DNA from 3 places in the Croceicoccus sp. YJ47 genome. Region 1 is predicted to be linked to each of the others. Evidence: predicted binding sites of a transcription regulator. Region 1 holds the regulator's gene; each other region holds the start of a gene.
The links. The regulator LexA, encoded in region 1, represses DNA repair genes until DNA is damaged. The targets are predictions, from matches to a motif close to GTTCCNCNCTTGTTCT.
Positions count from the first base shown of each region.

Region 2: a site for LexA is predicted at 1,447-1,462, ahead of JD971_RS02880 (MmcB family DNA repair protein). Genes of this name have one in related genera too.
Region 3: a site for LexA is predicted at 1,477-1,492, ahead of JD971_RS14740 (toprim domain-containing protein). Genes of this name have one in related genera too.

Region 1 is NZ_CP067087.1:2,555,523-2,557,788, reverse strand. Features, by position in the region: gene JD971_RS12465 (molybdopterin molybdotransferase MoeA) at 1-547, shown strand, start outside; gene lexA (transcriptional repressor LexA) at 634-1,311, shown strand; gene JD971_RS12455 (ComEC/Rec2 family competence protein) at 1,345-2,266, opposite strand, start outside.
Region 2 is NZ_CP067087.1:601,322-603,587, forward strand. Features, by position in the region: gene JD971_RS02870 (DUF2141 domain-containing protein) at 1-45, opposite strand, end outside; gene JD971_RS02875 (sterol desaturase family protein) at 105-857, opposite strand; gene JD971_RS02880 (MmcB family DNA repair protein) at 915-1,433, opposite strand; tRNA gene JD971_RS02885 (tRNA-Arg) at 1,601-1,677, shown strand; gene JD971_RS02890 (DNA cytosine methyltransferase) at 1,885-2,266, shown strand, end outside.
Region 3 is NZ_CP067087.1:3,008,679-3,010,944, reverse strand. Features, by position in the region: gene JD971_RS14745 (bifunctional class I SAM-dependent methyltransferase/DEAD/DEAH box helicase) at 1-426, opposite strand, end outside; gene JD971_RS14740 (toprim domain-containing protein) at 502-1,398, opposite strand; gene JD971_RS14735 (lytic transglycosylase domain-containing protein) at 1,523-2,179, shown strand.

The sequences.
Region 1 (2,266 bases):
TGTGACGCGCCGCGGACCCATTGGGGACGAGCGCGAGGCGCTCATCACCGCGTTCGGAGCGGCGGACGATGCCGATCTGGTGATTACCAGCGGGGGCGCATCGGTCGGGGATCACGATCTGATCCGGCCGACGCTGGAATCGATCGGTGCGGAACTCGCATTCTGGCGCGTGGCGATGAAGCCGGGCAAGCCGGTGATGGTCGCACGCCGGGAACGGCAGATCGTCCTCGGCCTGCCGGGCAATCCGGTTTCCTGCTTCGTCACGGCGTTTCTGTTTGCCCTGCCCCTGATCCGCGCGATGAATGGCTGCACCGCCCCCCTCCCCACCCGGCAGGTGATGCCGATACGCGGTTCGCTCGGACCGACGGGGAAAAGAGCGGAATTCATTCGCGCGCGCATTCGCGACGGCGCGGCCGAACCGCTGCGGCTCCAGGATAGTGGCGCGATCGCTCCCTTGGCCATGGCGGATGCGTTGATCATTCGTCCGGCACACGCAAAAAGCATCCAAAATGGAGCCGAAGTGTCTATTTTTCGCCTATATGGTTAGAAGGGCGATTGACGGCGTTCCGTTTGTTGCCTAACTGTTCCTTATTCGTTCACGGATTGATTTCGTAGAACAGGAGGAACGAACCAATGCTCACGCGCAAGCAGCATGAATTGCTGGTGTTTATTCAGGATCGGCTCGACGAAACCGGGATCTCCCCCTCATTTGAGGAGATGAAGGACGCCATCGACCTGAAGTCGAAATCGGGTGTGCATCGGCTCATTTCCGCATTGGAAGAGCGTGGCTTCATCCGCCGCCTCCCCAACCGCGCCCGCGCACTCGAGGTGATACGCCAGACCGATCGTGCCGGCGCCGCCTCGAAGGAAGAGCCTGGAACCGTCGTATCCCTGAACCGCAAGGGTGGCACGCCTGCACCCGCGAATGATGTCGTCGAGATCCCGCTGCATGGCCGGATTGCCGCCGGCATGCCGATCGAGGCGCTGGAGGATCAGCAGATGCTGCCCGTGCCGGCCGCATTGCTCGGTGCGGGTGAGCATTATGCGCTCGAAGTGTCGGGCGATTCCATGATCGAGGCCGGGATCTTCGATGGCGATTTCGCGCTTGTCCGCCGCACCGAAGAGGCGCGCGATGGGGAGATTATCGTCGCACTTGTGCATGGTGTGGAAGCGACATTGAAATATCTGCACCGCGATGCCGGAAAGGTCAGGCTTGATCCTGCAAACGCAGCGTATGAGGCGCAGGTTTACGACGCTCGCGATGTGCAGGTGCAAGGGCGCCTTGCCGGGCTCCTGCGGCGGTATCACTAAGAGGAAGTCGTTAAGCCGAGAAAGGCGCCTGCGTCATTTCATCGCCTGTGCCGCTGCCCCGCTCCGGCGCCACCCATGCCCATCGCGAGGATTTCGGGCATAGGCGATCGCCCCGCTCTCGAAATCGTAGGTCATGCCGCCCCTGCGCGTAAGCAGGGCACGATCCGCCTTCAAGATGCGCGGCCTGCATGCGCCGGGCAGTTTCCATTCGGCGATCACGATATCGCTGTCCGCACATGCCGTGACCATCGCCCTGTAATCGACGGTCGCCCGGCGCTGCGACACCATGATGCGCCGTTGTCGCATTTCGAACCGGCAAAAGGCCCGGTTGCATTCCGCCCCGGGAATATCCCTGAGCTTGGCGTAGTTGCCGACGTCCGGATCGACACCCGCCTGTTCGAGCAGCGCATCGCGCGTAAACCCGGCGCGGTCGCGTAACAGGTAGATCCGTCCGCCCTCGTCCGCGATGGCGACATGCCGGCCTTCCGCCGCGATCATGAGATCGGGCGCGGGCTGCATCGCCAGCATGACGACGCCCGTGCCCATCGGAATCAACCCGTACAATCGGATGCCCCCCGACCACAGCGCACACCAGAAAAACCCCGCGGCAAAGAGAAGGATGGACCATAACGGCGGCTGCGCCCGCAGGATCACCGAATTTTCCGAGCCGGAAGCGAGGAACGCAATTTCGATCAGCGCCTGCAGCGCCCACCCCGTTGCCATCCACACCGGGCCGCCCAAGCCTATGAGGTCGAGCGTGAGCGACAGGCCGAGCAACGGCATCACCAGCGCGGTCGTCAGCGGAATTGCGACCAGATTGGCGAACGGCCCGAACACCCCGGTGCGATGAAAGTGAAAGAGGACGAGCGGCGACAGGCATGCCTCGACCACCAATCCCGTCAGGAAGAGAGCCACGACCGGCCTCCACCACCCGCGCCCCTCTTCGCGCCGGGCG
Region 2 (2,266 bases), 1.4 Mb from region 1:
GCCCGCGCCGACCGCGCCGGGGAGCGTGAAGGCGATGACCGGCAATGCGGCGATCCTGGCTGTCTGCCTGAACGCTCGGTGCCGTAACGCGGGCCCGAAAAATTTCATCGCTTACGATCCCATCCTTGCGGTGCAATCCCGCGGTCGGTGCCGCATATCCGGTCCCAGAACCGGAAATACAGCCCGTAATTGCAGGCATAACGGTGATGATGCACCTGGTGATGGCTCGCCGTTATCAGCCAGCGCCCCAACCGCGAATGAACGACGGCATCCGGAAACATGTCCCACCCCATGTGATTGGTCACACCCATGACCGTCATGATCGCCAGCACCAGAGCCAGCACGCCGACATGGATCGGAACGAGAAACACCAGCGCCGGGATCACCACCGCCCCGGTGAGCGCCTCCCACGGGTGAAACGCCATCGCCGCCCACGCGGTCGGCGGGCGGCTGGCATGGTGGACCGCATGCATCATCCGGAACGGGCCGGGCCGGTGCATCCACCGATGGGTCCAGTAGAACCAGCTGTCATGCGCAAAGAGATAGATGAACAGAGACACCGGCAACCACCACAGCGGCATGGCACCGACATCGTCGTAGATCCGGGTCCAGCCGCGCTCCTGCCAGCCCCAGCCGACGATGCCCGCCGGAATGCCGTAGATCGCGGCGGAAAGCAGCGACCAGCCGATCTCCTTGCCGATCTGCGCGTTCAGCCCGTTATAATGACCCGGCCGCGTCATCCGCGTGGCGAGCGCGAAACCGCCGCTCGTCAGCATGTAGCGCACCGCGACGATGGCCGTCATTGCCAGGGCCGATGCTCCCATGGCCAGAACCCATCCCGGTATCGTCGCGCTCATGCCCCGTGCCTTAGCGGCAAAGCGCCGCCATTCAAATGGCGAAGCGCATCGAGACACTCAGCTCAGTTCGTTTTGGCCCCACGGTGCGCATTGCGGGTCACACTCCACCTGCCGGCGCCGGATGGCGATGCGGGCGAGCCGCTCCACCTCTTTCTTCCGGCGGGCATGCGCGAGCGTGAGCAAGGGCGCGGGCCGAAGAATTTCCGCATCATAGCCATCGGCCACGATCAGCCCGCAGGAATCGGGCATGAACTCCGGCATGTCCATGCACGCCCGGTCGAGCGACGGGCAAAGCCCCCAGTAGAACCGATCGCAATAGTCCAGATAATCGGGCCATTTGGAATCGCCGAGCAGATCGGCGCGCGCCACCTTGATCTCCACGATGATGAGACGCCCGCTCGCATCCATCCCCATGAGATCCGCCCGCCGCCCATTGCGCAGCGGGACTTCCGGCAGGGTCCAGATATCGTTGCGCGCGAACAGACGGCCGATTCCGCGCGCGACGGCCTGCGCCCGTGTCGATGGCGCCGACGGGGACGGGGACGCGGGCGTGGTATGTAAAAGCGAATCGGACATGGTGACGTATTAAAGAACAAAATACGAACCTGGCAAGCGTTCGGGACGTTTGCGCCCCGTGAAAATGCACGCTCATGGCGGATTTTTCGATTCCCGGCCCGAATGTGCCGACGCCCTTTGAAAAGGGCTGGTCAGCCAATCATCACCCTGCTAATCGCGTTCGGCACGCACCCGTAGCTCAGCTGGATAGAGCGCTGCCCTCCGAAGGCAGAGGTCACAGGTTCGAATCCTGTCGGGTGCGCCAACCTTTTTAACAGCTTAGATGTGAAATCCTCGGCCCCAGAGGAGCTCGGGGAAACGGCAGGGGAACTCTCGGTGCCGCAGAGACTCCCGCTCGAGTCACGCGGCTGGACCCGTTTTCCCCGGACAGGGATGAACAATCTCTTGCCTTGATCCCCGGCTTTCGATTCAATAGGGCAGTGAAGAACAAATCGTGAATCAGGGGAACGTCATGCTCACATCGCTAGAACTCTGCGCCGGGGCCGGGGGACAGGCGCTTGGTCTCGAGAAGGCCGGGTATGAGCACGAGGCGCTGGTCGAGATTGATTCGAGCTGTTGCGAGACGCTCCGGGCCAATCGGCCGAGCTGGAACGTGATCGAGGACGATCTCCGGGTGTTCAAGGAGCGGGCCGCCGATTTCAAGGGCGTGGACCTTGTCGCAGGCGGGCTCCCCTGTCCGCCGTTCTCGCTCGCTGGCAAGCAACTCGGAGAGCGCGACGAGCGCAACCTCTTCCCGGATGCCCTCGACATCATCGACGCCACGCGTCCCCGCGCTGTCATGATCGAGAACGTCCGGGGCTTCCTCAGCGCCGTGTTCCACGATTACCGGGAGG
Region 3 (2,266 bases), 450 kb from region 1:
CGAGGGCTCGAGCACGAGCTCGTTGAGCATCAGTCCGCAGGCCCGTGCGGCAAGCCAGGCCAACCGCGGCGGCGTTGCAAACTGCTGCCATTCGATCTGCTCGTCGCTGCGATTGGTTTGGGTCGGAACTCGGGCATCGAGACCGCAGAAGAACTGTTCCGCCTCGTCGATCGGGCTCGTGGGCTGGACTTGATCTGATGCTTGCAGATGTTGAACCTGCGCCAGCTCGAGCGCAGCGTGAGCATCACGGACTGACCATGCCCCGAGTGCATCGGTTCCGCCGAAGTGGTCCGTCATGATGCGGTTGATTTCGCCGCGCGAAAGCGCGCTGCCTGCTGCCAATTGCAACGCCATTGCTTTGGCTGCCGTCACGACAAGCGGCGGAGATGGTGGATCGAATGCGAAGGCGAGGGAAGTGTTGGACATGGGAAACCTCCTGACGAGGTCCTGCGCCTCGCAGGCCTCAATCAGCCGAAGGCCCCCTCCCCTCTGGCTCGCTGATCAGGTTTGCCGAGCGAGCCTTGCCTTGAGTTCATCGTTCCAGTCGAGACCGGTCGACGCTGGTGCTCGCGAGTGGATCACACGGCCTGATGCAGAATAGGCCTTTCGTGCGCGCTGATCCGCGAGCTCGCCTCCCGGATCATTGTCGATGAACAAGTGGAGCTCGCGCACACTCTCGGGAATCGCGACGAGGCCGAACCGCTCGTTCCCGAGCGTTGCCCAGCAAGGAATCCCAAACAGCTGCATGGCTGACAGGGCGCTTTCGATACCTTCGGCAAGGCCCAACCGGCCCGCGGCTGGCGGGGCAAGTCTGACAGCACCACAGCTGAGGCTTCCCAGCGCACGCTTGGGACGCTCGAAACCCGCCAACTTGCCGCTCGCAGTATCGATAAACGTCCTGTGCACCGCTATTGTGCCGATGTCAGTCGTGACGTTCGCCAACATTGCAGGGAGGAACTGGACCGCGCCACGTGGTCCGAGCGGCGTGCGCTCGAGGTAACGGAGCTGATCAGAGGCACGCAGGATCCCGCGCTGCGCGAGGTATCCTTCGGCAGGGCTGTCGGAGATCGCCGTCGCCGATTGCCACAAACGCCGCGCGTTGGAATCGAAGGCCCTATTTTCCTGTCGATCAGCGACCACGGCACTAGAGCCATCGAACAGGTCACGGCTGCGAACACCCTGGCGGTCCAGTGCTGCTATGACCTCCTCGTTCGAGCATCCCGCGAAGCAATGAAACAGTATCGCCTTTCTTCCCAGTGTCACGCTCAATGAGGGAGTTCGGTCATCATGCGCCGGGCAGCAGCACATGCCTTTGCCCCGACTCCATGTACCCTGAAGGCTTTCGACGATCGCGCGGGCGCGGCGTTCGAGTTGATGAGGTTTGTCTAACGGGGGCATCGACCTTCTCCGGTTGAGGTGCCCTCCCCGTGCAGCCTCCACTCTGCACTCGCGCCAAACCAATTTCCTACGCCGCCTGTTCTATATATGTTCTCACTCGATTCGGCTATAGAAGGATCGAGAAATGACAATGAAAGCTATCTTGGTCGCAGGCTTCGCGATCACCTCTGCTACCTCCGCCAGAGCCCAGGATTTGTCCGCGCCAGCCACAATCGAAGCCCCCGCGAGTCACTCCGAAGGCATCCGAATTGCTGAAACATCGAACGGCTTCCAGCTGGTCGAGCACGGGCTGTGGTCATCCCGTCAGGCCGGCCCGGCATCGGGTCTCATTGTACCACAAAATGGCCGGGTGAACCTGCCATACAGATACGAACCCAAGGCCAAACCTGGCCCCTCCGACTTCAGGCGAGCAAGCTACCTTCCCCACATCTATGCTGCGGAAGCGAAGTACTCATTGCCCGCGGGCCTGCTCGATGCGCTCGTATGGACAGAATCTCGATATAACCCCTTCGCCGTCAGCCCGGCGGGTGCCGCAGGTCTTGGACAGCTGATGCCAGCCACGGCAAAAGAACTCGGGGTCTTCAATCGCTTCGATCCTATGGCCAACATCTTCGGCGCGGCGCGGTATCTGCGGCAGATGCTCGACAGGTTCGGCGTGGTTCACCTCGCGGTGGCTGCCTACAATGCGGGTCCCGGCGCAGTGGAACGCGCAGGCGGCATTCCCCGGAATGGCGAGACGCCCGGATATGTCCAAGAGGTCCTTCGACAATGGCGTTTCTAAAGATCGACCCACGATGGCCATAGCACGGCCCATCATCCTGCGGTTTCTAGCTGGGCGGATTTGTTGCGGTTGCGAACCCCTGTGAGA